Regions from separate parts of the Bacillus spongiae genome, predicted to be linked through region 1. Evidence: riboswitches for the same ligand, from Rfam matches in the RefSeq annotation. Region 1 holds a riboswitch; each other region holds the start of a gene.
What was found. A riboswitch is a leader RNA that binds a small molecule or an ion and turns the genes downstream of it on or off. The one in region 1 is predicted to bind S-adenosylmethionine.
Positions count from the first base shown of each region.

Region 2: it holds a riboswitch for S-adenosylmethionine, as region 1 does, so the genes downstream of both, WAK64_RS12435 (methionine ABC transporter ATP-binding protein) here and metK (methionine adenosyltransferase) in region 1, are expected to answer to the same signal.
Region 3: it holds a riboswitch for S-adenosylmethionine, as region 1 does, so the genes downstream of both, WAK64_RS11245 (O-acetylhomoserine aminocarboxypropyltransferase/cysteine synthase family protein) here and metK (methionine adenosyltransferase) in region 1, are expected to answer to the same signal.

Region 1 is NZ_JBBAXC010000016.1:33,169-36,452, reverse strand. It holds gene WAK64_RS17230 (gamma carbonic anhydrase) at 298-810, shown strand; gene metK (methionine adenosyltransferase) at 897-2,096, opposite strand; SAM riboswitch class I at 2,353-2,475, opposite strand; gene pckA (phosphoenolpyruvate carboxykinase (ATP)) at 2,887-3,284, shown strand, end outside.
Region 2 is NZ_JBBAXC010000009.1:147,688-150,971, forward strand. It holds gene WAK64_RS12425 (MetQ/NlpA family ABC transporter substrate-binding protein) at 1-494, opposite strand, end outside; gene WAK64_RS12430 (methionine ABC transporter permease) at 508-1,176, opposite strand; gene WAK64_RS12435 (methionine ABC transporter ATP-binding protein) at 1,173-2,195, opposite strand; SAM riboswitch class I at 2,310-2,423, opposite strand; gene WAK64_RS12440 (hypothetical protein) at 2,542-2,865, opposite strand; gene WAK64_RS12445 (thioredoxin family protein) at 3,187-3,284, opposite strand, start outside.
Region 3 is NZ_JBBAXC010000008.1:83,753-87,036, forward strand. It holds gene WAK64_RS11240 (trans-sulfuration enzyme family protein) at 190-1,344, shown strand; SAM riboswitch class I at 1,446-1,556, shown strand; gene WAK64_RS11245 (O-acetylhomoserine aminocarboxypropyltransferase/cysteine synthase family protein) at 1,691-3,001, shown strand; gene metX (homoserine O-acetyltransferase MetX) at 3,013-3,284, shown strand, end outside.

The DNA.
Region 1 (3,284 bases):
TTTCATATGACTTTTTTACTATTTTTTACAATAAAACCATTATTTTTCTTGTACATCTATCATTCTTATACATACCTTTCGCAGGCTTTATATTGCTATTATTCTTTGACTATCACTTTTTATTTAATGAAAAATGTAAGAAGCTGATTTTTATCATAATATTTCTTCAAACCCGTCTGTCTCTTGAAACGCTTACTTTATATGTATGGCTTTCAAATGAAAAATCTTCAAATTCCCTTTAAGGTTCTAGACAATTTTTGTTACACTATTTTTATTACTATACAAAGGAGACATACAATGATCTATCCTTACCATGATTCATATCCTACTATCTCCTCCTCTTCCTTTATTGCTGATTATGTGACCATATCAGGGGATGTAACCATTGGAGAAGAATCTAGCATTTGGTTTAATACCGTTATTCGCGGGGATGTCGCCCCAACAATTATTGGGCAAAAAGTAAATGTACAAGATAATTGCGTCCTTCATCAAAGTCCCAATAACCCTCTTATTTTAGAAGATGAAGTTACAGTAGGACATTCTGTCATTCTTCACAGTTGTAAAATTAGAAAGAAAGCACTCATCGGCATGGGTTCAATTATATTAGATAATGCTGAAATAGGTGAAGGAGCATTCATTGGGGCAGGAAGCCTGGTTCCACAAGGTAAAGTAATCCCACCAAACACACTAGCATTTGGAAGACCTGCTAAAGTCATTCGTGAACTGACAAATGATGATATTGAAGACATGAAAAGAATTTCACGTGAATACGCAGAAAAAGCTCAATACTATAAAAAGCTACAAAAATAAAAAAGAGCGAAAAAAAATAAACTGCCCCCCAATTGTTAGACACATACTCTAATAATTGGAGGTGCAGTTCAAAATCGCTTTTTTTATTAATTTAACGCTTGGTCCTTTAATGTACTTGCTTTATCTGTACGCTCCCAAGGTAAATCAAGGTCATTTCGGCCAAAGTGACCATATGCTGCCGTTTGTTTATATATAGGACGACGTAAATCAAGCATTTTAATAATGCCTGCTGGTCGTAAATCAAAATTATGACGGACAACTTCAATTAATTTATCTTCATTCACTTTACCTGTGCCAAATGTATCGATTGAAATAGAAACTGGCTGTGCAACACCAATCGCATAAGCAAGCTGCACTTCGCATTTATCTGCTAAACCAGCTGCCACTATATTTTTGGCAACGTAACGGGCAGCATAAGCAGCTGAACGGTCTACTTTTGTGGCATCCTTACCTGAAAATGCACCGCCGCCGTGACGTGCATACCCACCATAAGTATCTACAATAATTTTTCTTCCAGTTAATCCTGCATCTCCTTGAGGACCACCGATAACGAAACGTCCAGTTGGGTTAATAAAATACTTTGTTTCATCATCAATTAGCTCTTTTGGAACAATCGGATTAATAACATACTCTTTTAGATTACGTTGAATTTGCTCCAAACTTACTTCTGGGTGATGTTGAGTAGAAATAACAATCGTATCAATACGAACAGGTTGATTGTTCTCATCATACTCTACCGTTACTTGTGTTTTTCCATCTGGACGTAGGTATGGTAAAATCTCTTCCTTACGAACCTCTGTTAATCGACGGGCTAATTTATGAGCTAAAGAAACTGGTAAAGGCATAAGTTCATTTGTTTCATTACATGCAAAACCAAACATTAAACCTTGGTCACCTGCACCAATTGCCTCAATTTCTTCATCTGTCATTTGTCCTTCACGTGCTTCTAATGCTTTGTCGACACCCATCGCAATATCAGCAGACTGCTCATCAATTGATGTTAAAACAGCACATGTTTCTGCATCGAATCCATATTTAGCACGTGTATAACCAATCCCTTTCACGGTTTCACGAACAATTTTAGGAATATCAACGTAAGTATTTGTTGTAATTTCACCTGATACTAGTACAAGTCCAGTCGTGACAGATGTCTCACACGCCACACGTGCATTTGGGTCCTTTGCTAAAATGGCGTCTAGAATAGAATCCGAAATTTGATCACAAATTTTATCTGGATGTCCTTCTGTTACAGATTCTGAAGTAAATAAATGGCGTTTCTCAGTCAATCTATATTCCTCCCTTAAAGTTAATTACAGTACTTAAAACGAAATCACTCTTTTGTTCTCTCGTCCTCAGACTGCAAAATTAATCTTCACGGTACTCATTCCCCTAATAGTATGAAATAAAGGTTAGGTTTTTAGTCGCAGACCTCAATAAAATAGCTCTGCTGAAGGGCTCAAATGAATCGTTTACATTCATAAGAAAAAACCTTTCCAAATTTAAAAATGAGGAAAGGTTTTGAATTCTACATCGAGCCTTTCACTCTTATCGATCAAGGGTTACCTTGCAGGTTAGCACCTTTCTCAGTAAGGACGTAGAAATACATTCCTTGAGTAGGTTGCTGGGTTTCATTGGGCCCGTCCCTCCACCAGCTCGGAATAAGAGTATCCGTTCAAATTTCAATAATATCTAATCCATATCATAGTGTCAACTACTTTATCATTATTTTATGTCTTTTCATCGTTAACGGACTATAATAAAAAATTATCTTTACACAAAATGAAGGATAGACTGAAGAAATCTCGGAAGACTCACCACTTTCACTCATGATAAATGGCTGCCATATACTCTTTTCTACGATTCATTTATACATCATATTTATCCAATTTACCTTTAACGCAAACTTCCCTTCTACATAATTTATATAGTAATTCATCTATTTTATTGACAATTCCATGACAAATTGGAAAAGATTAAGAAAATAAAGTCAATAGTATAGACTAATAAGTTGAATGTGTTATACTAATTAAAGAGGAACAAAGGGGTATTAAAATAAAGACAAAGGAAGGGTTAAATATGAATTCAGTGAGCATGTCTAGTGAATTAACAGAATTATTATTAGGTGAAAATATACAAACACAACTATCTGTACCAACTCTAGTTGAAAAAGTACTTCACCGCAATGAAGGGGTACTAACAGCTTCAGGCGCTGTACGTGCAGAAACAGGGAAGTACACTGGACGCTCTCCGAAAGATAAATACATCGTTGAAGAAGGTTCGTCAAGTAACAAAATTGATTGGGGTTCAGTTAACCAGCCGATTTCCCCAGAAAAATTTGATCAATTATATCATAAAGTCATCAAGCACCTCGAAGAAAGAAATGAAGTGTTTGTATTCAAAGGTTTCGCAGGCGCAGACCATAAACATAGAATGCCCATTCAAGTAATTAACGAATATGCATGGCATAATTTATT
Region 2 (3,284 bases), on a different contig from region 1:
TCATCAATTGTTGCAGCTGTTTTTTCAACATCCTCTGATAATGTAATTAAGCCTTCCGCTTCAAGCATTGTTAAAATACGACCGTGATCAGGAACTGCACTACTTAGCAGGATAACTGCCCCTTCAGGTAATTCCTCCAATGAGTTATATTTCGTTGAGTATACACCGATCGGCTCGATATGAATTCCACCAGCATTCACAAAATCATACCCTTTATCAGCTATTTCTAACTCTAAATAAGGAATGTGTTGAAAATAATTCGCATCTAAATCTCCATTGTCTAAATCTTGGTTCGGCAAAATATAATCTTGATATGTTTCAATTTCAAGTTCATAGCCTTTCTCCTCTAATAAAGGTACTGCCTTTTCTAAAATTTCAGCATGAGGTACGTTTGACGCTCCAACCACAATTTTATTCTCAGCTTCATCACCATTTCCGCAAGCAGCTAAAGTTAAAACACTTCCTATTGCTAATCCTTTAATCCATTTTTTCATGTTGAACCTCTCCTTATCTTTTGTCTATTCTTTTAGTTATGACATCTCCAATTGCTTGGAGGGCGAACACAATAATTAAAATAATGATGGTTGCCATTAAAGTGACATCATCTCTACTTCGTTGAAATCCATCTAAATAGGCTAAGTTTCCTAGACCACCTGCTCCAATCACTCCCGCCATGGCTGTATATCCAACTAAAGCAATGGCCGTTACGGTTAACCCTGATATGAGCGCAGGCAGGGATTCTGGTAAAAGTACTTTCCAAATGATTGTAAATGTTTTGGCTCCCATTGACCTTGCTGCTTCAATAACACCTTTATTAATTTCTCGAAGTGCGAGCTCAACCATCCTTGCATAAAACGGTGCTGCCCCGATAATCAGTGCAGGAAGTGCTGCATTTGCACCACGAATGGTACCTAATAAAATTTTAGTAAAGGGAATCAGTAAAACAATTAAAATAATAAAAGGAATAGATCGGAACACATTCACCACAGCACTTGTTAAAGAGTAAACAAATTTCTGTTCCCATAAATTTCCCTGTGAAGTTAAAAATAAAATGAGTCCTAACATCGTACCAAGGATGAAGGTAATACTTACCGCCATTCCTGTCATATATAATGTTTCTAATGTAGCTTCCCACATATTGTCCCATTCCACATTTGGAAATAACGTTTCAATCATGCTGTAATCACCTCCACCCCTACGTTTTGTTCATCAAGGTAATGAAGGGCTTCTCCTATTTCGTCACTATCTCCCGCTAGATGAAGAATTAGTGTTCCATACGGTCCTTTTTGGGTATGGGCAATATTCCCTTGAAGAATATTCACATTGATTTTATATTTTCTAATTAGGGAGGTAATAACAGGCTGCTCTGCAGATGCTTCAATAAAAGTTAATTTTATTACTTTCCCATTTGGATATTGACCAAGTAAGTGTTGGATCGTTTCACTCGTCTCCTCTTGTTCACTAATTTGTTGAACAAAACGTTTAGTAATCTTCTGTTTTGGGTGTTGAAATACATCTAGTACATCTCCCATCTCAACAACCTTCCCATCTTCCAACACGGCTACTCGATGACAGATTTTCTTAATGACGTGCATCTCATGTGTAATTAAAACAATTGTTAAGCCTAGCTGTTTATTAATTTCCACTAATAAATTTAGTATGCTGTCCGTCGTTTCAGGATCGAGAGCGGAAGTTGCTTCGTCACATAATAACACCTGTGGATTATTTGCTAGTGCTCTAGCAATGCCAACACGTTGCTTTTGTCCTCCACTAAGTTGCGAAGGGTAAGCAGCCTCTCTTCCTTCTAAACCGACTAACTTAATCAGCTCCGCGACTCTTCTCTCTCTTTGTGGTTTATCAACACCAGCAATCTCAAGAGGGAATGCAATATTTTCAGCAACTGTTCGAGACCATAAAAGATTAAAATGCTGAAAAATCATCGATATTCTTTGGCGTGCTTTCCTTAAGTCTTTCCCTGTTATTTTTGATATTATTTTATTATTAATCTGAACCTCACCTGTTGTAGGTACTTCTAGACCATTCAACATTCGCAGCAATGTACTTTTTCCTGCACCACTGTACCCAATCATTCCAAAAATTTCTCCTTTTTGGATTTGAAGATTTACATTATCAACAGCTGTAATAGTCCCAGATTTTGTATTAAAAACTTTCTTTACATTCGAAATGGAGATCAACTCCATCACCCACTTTCCAATCTTCTCTTCTGTGCTTCTAGGTTAGTATTTGTCTGATAGAATAAAAAATGCCTTTCTGCAAAAGAGCAGAAAGGCAAAAATGAATATTCCTTTCTCTCATCTGCCGAAACACTATCCGTGTTTCGTGTGAATTGGCACCATTTCAACGTAATCGTTGATGGTTGCCGGGTTTCATAGGGCACATCCCTCCACCTCTCTGGATAAGAGTCTTATCACTATATTTAATTTTACTTGTCGTTCATTTTTAAATAATTAATTTATGTTTGTGATTCTAACATGATATTTTTTGTTGTGTCAATAGTTTTTATTCTTCCACATTTACCCTTTATCCGCAAAGCCACAGGATCGATTCCATTCGCAAGTAATCTCGATAGCGCCCGTTATAATTTAGCAGCTCAAGTGTCACAAGGGTTGAGAGCTTTTGTCTAGCTGAAAATAATACGGTAAAGTTCTCTTGAGATCCTATGAGTGTAATGTTCGGCTGATGGTTATATTCAGAAAGAATTTCTACCTTTTTCTCCTGCCATTTTAAGAACCACGTTTCTTCTTCCGTTTGAAGCAATAGGCAAAAGGGGCTATGAGGCATTAATTGTTGCACGTGGGGTCTTAACTCATAAGCATGAATGAAGCGATTCAATTGTTCTCTCAAAAGAAAACCTCCCTATTTTGTGGCATCATACATATTATTCCTCAAAATCGGGGAGATTCCTTTTAGATTTAATCGACAACTTTCTATGAAATTTGAAAAAGATAAAAAGGGGTATTATACAATCAATATTCAATCGTGTCTTTTGTAGTATTTTCACATGATGTTTTCGTTTGTTGTCCTACCGAAAACCTTAATGATTCACCTTATTATAGAATGAATAGTAGCAATTAGATTGGGAGGCAACCTTAGTAAGTCACATGACGAAAATACAAGCGGAAAAGAAAAGCGCATAACAAAAAAACAACGATTCATCCTTGTTTTTTACGCTTTTACAGTTAATAGCTTTTCGTAAAGAAACGGCACTGATTGAAATGCATAGACCTTTTCTTGAATCATTCCATTAACAAATGTTAATAAGC
Region 3 (3,284 bases), on a different contig from region 1:
AGGGGTATTGAGAGGGAAATGTTAAGATTACTAAACACGTCACAATGGTTAATTAATTCGCATTTAATGATTGATATTGAGAGATTAGTAGGAAGAGTTCATAATAGGAAAAGAGCGGGCTATTCCAGTTTTGCTTAGGTTCGATTGACAATAACAAACATACACTACAATTTAGAAGGTGGAGATAAGATGAAGTTTGGTTCAAAAGTCGTGCATGGATATAAACAAACGAGAAACATTCAGAGTAAAGCAACTCCCATCTATCAAACCTCCGTTTTCTCTTTTTCTTCCTTAGAAGAACTGGAAAGCTATTATACAGGTGAATCACCTTATTTATATTCAAGGGTAGGGAATCCGAATACAGATGAATTAGGGCAGACGGTGGCTGGGTTAGAGGGGGCGCCGAGTGGCGTCGCTGCATCATCTGGACTTGGTGCCATCTTAGCGGGAATTTTAGGAATTGCTCAAGCTGGAGATCACCTTATTGCAGCAAAGGATTTGTACGGTGGCACGTATCATCTCTTAGCTACTGAGCTAAGCGCATTTGGAATAAGTGTCTCATTTGTTGATTTTGCTAATAAGCAGGAAATCGTAAAGGCTATTCGTAAGGAAACGAAGCTCCTATTCTCAGAAACCGTAACAAATCCTTTCCTGCGGATTGAAAACATTGCCCATTTATCGACGTTGGCAAAACAACATGAACTCAGTTTAATGATTGATAATACGTTTTCGACACCTTATTTTGTACAGCCATATAAGCTAGGAGCAGATGTAGTTGTCCATAGTGCGACAAAATACATAGGGGGCCATAGTGATGTGACTGCAGGAGTAATCATCGGGGGTGAGCAGCTGATGGGAAAGGTTCGGGAAAAGGTGGTTAATCTTGGCCTTAATTTAAGCCCTTTTGAAGCATGGCTTGCTTCTAGAGGGGTGAAGACACTGGCTCTTCGCATGAATCAGCAGGCCAGAAATGCGGAACGATTAGCACAATCCTTAAGGCAACATAATAAAATAAAAAAGGTTTACTATCCAGATGGGCTGTCCCATAAAGGAAATGGAGCCATTGTCACAATTGAATTAGTAGAAGGCGTCGATATGAGCGTGTTTTTCACTTCGTTAAGTTGGATTAAAATTGTTCCTTCTTTAGCAGGAGTTGAAACGACCGTTTCTTATCCGCTTGGAACGAGTCATCGAGCTTTGCCAAAAGAAGCTCAGGAAGAACTCGGCATTAACGAAAGAGTTGTGCGTATATCGGTAGGAATTGAAGAAGAAGAGGATATTGTGAAGCAATTCCAAGATGCTCTCTCACATATAAAGATGCAAAAGGGTTCAAGTAAGCAGTGAATGAAAGAATATTTATTAGAAAATTCAGAATAAATGATTGACGTTAACACAGTCATACTCTATAATCTTTATAAGCCATGAATAATGATTACAATTTAATACTCTTATCGAGAGTGGCGGAGGGAATAGGCCCTGCGAAGCCCGGCAACCTTCAAGTGAACAACACTTGAAAAGGTGCTAAATCCTACAGGTCATAACCTGGAAGATGAGAGGAGGAGTTTGTAAGTTTGCCCTCTTCTTACGGAAGAGGGTTTTTTACTGTTCTTTTTTACTCTCCACGCTCATTTTTCCCCATCCGACTATGTCATTGGCCATCGACTTTAGAATCTCTTAAGGAGGAATAAAGATGACAGAAAAAACATTTGAGGTTGAGACGTTATTACTGCACGGAGGTCAGACTCCAGATGCTACGACAGGATCGAGAGCTGTGCCGATTTATCAGACTACTTCTTTTGTATTTGACAATTGTGACCACGCTGCAAAGCTGTTTGCTTTACAAGAGCCAGGGAACATTTATACGCGCATTGGAAATCCAACGGTTGATGTATTGGAAAAACGGTTGGCATTATTAGAGGGAGGAGTAGGAGCGCTTGCTGTTTCATCAGGTATGGCAGCAATATCATTAGCTATATTAAATATTGCTCATGCTGGCGATGAGGTTGTCGCAGCTTCTTCCTTATACGGCGGAACATATAATTTATTTTCAACTACTTTACCGAAATATGGGATTAATGTAAGGTTTGTTGACCCAGCAAATCCAGAAAATTTTCGCCAAGCCATTACGCCAAAGACGAAAGCGGTGTTTGGAGAAATTATTGGAAATCCGAGCTTAGATGTTTTAGATGTGGAAAAGGTTGCTGATATTGCTCATGAATGTGGTGTCCCCCTCATTATAGATAATACATTTGCTACGCCATACCTTTGTCAACCACTTAAGTATGGGGCGGATATTGTCGTTCATTCCGCCACGAAGTGGATTGGGGGACACGGAACAGCGATTGGGGGTATTGTCGTAGATGGGGGAAAATTTGATTGGACAAATGGGAAATTCCCAGGACTTACAGAACCTGATTCGAGCTATCATGGTTTGAGGTATGCGACAGATATTGGGGAAGCCGCTTTTATTATTAAACTTCGTGTTCAACTATTACGAGATATAGGGGCGTGCTTAAGTCCTCAAAATGCCTTTTTACTTTTACAAGGACTTGAAACTTTACACTTGCGGATGGACCGTCATAACGATAATGCCTTTTCTATAGCTCAGTATTTGGAAAAACATGAAGATGTTGCTTGGGTTTCGTATCCTGGCTTAGCATCTCATCAAACAAAGCCGCTAGCAGAGAAGTACCTAAAAACCGGGTATGGATCAATTGTTAATTTTGGCATTAAAGGTGGGCGAGAAGTAGGTAGAACTATTATCGACTCCGTCAATTTATGGTCGCATGTTGCAAATGTAGGGGATGCAAAATCGCTCATTATTCACCCTGCTTCAACGACTCATCAACAGTTAAGTGTAGATGAAATGTTAACGACAGGCGTCACGGAAGAGTTAATTCGCTTGTCGGTAGGGTTGGAATCAAAAAATGATTTAATAGCAGACTTATCCGATGCCATACTAAAAGCCAAAAAATTCACCTCGACAATCCCGCAATCATAAGGAGGGGCAAGGTGAGAAGAGAAGGAAAAGTCATTCTCAATAATTTTTGCTTTCAGGACGGAACGGAACTATCTAAGGTGGAAATTGCCTATGAATGGGTTGGTGAGGAGCATAACCCATTTATTCTCATTTGTCATGCTCTAACAGGTGATCATCGAGCAGCCGGAACGGAGAAGAATCCGGGGTGGTGGCATGAGGTAATTGGTCCGAAAAAAACGATAGATACGGACCGGTTTCAAGTGATTACGTTAAATGTTTTGGGAGGCTGTCATGGTAGTAGTGG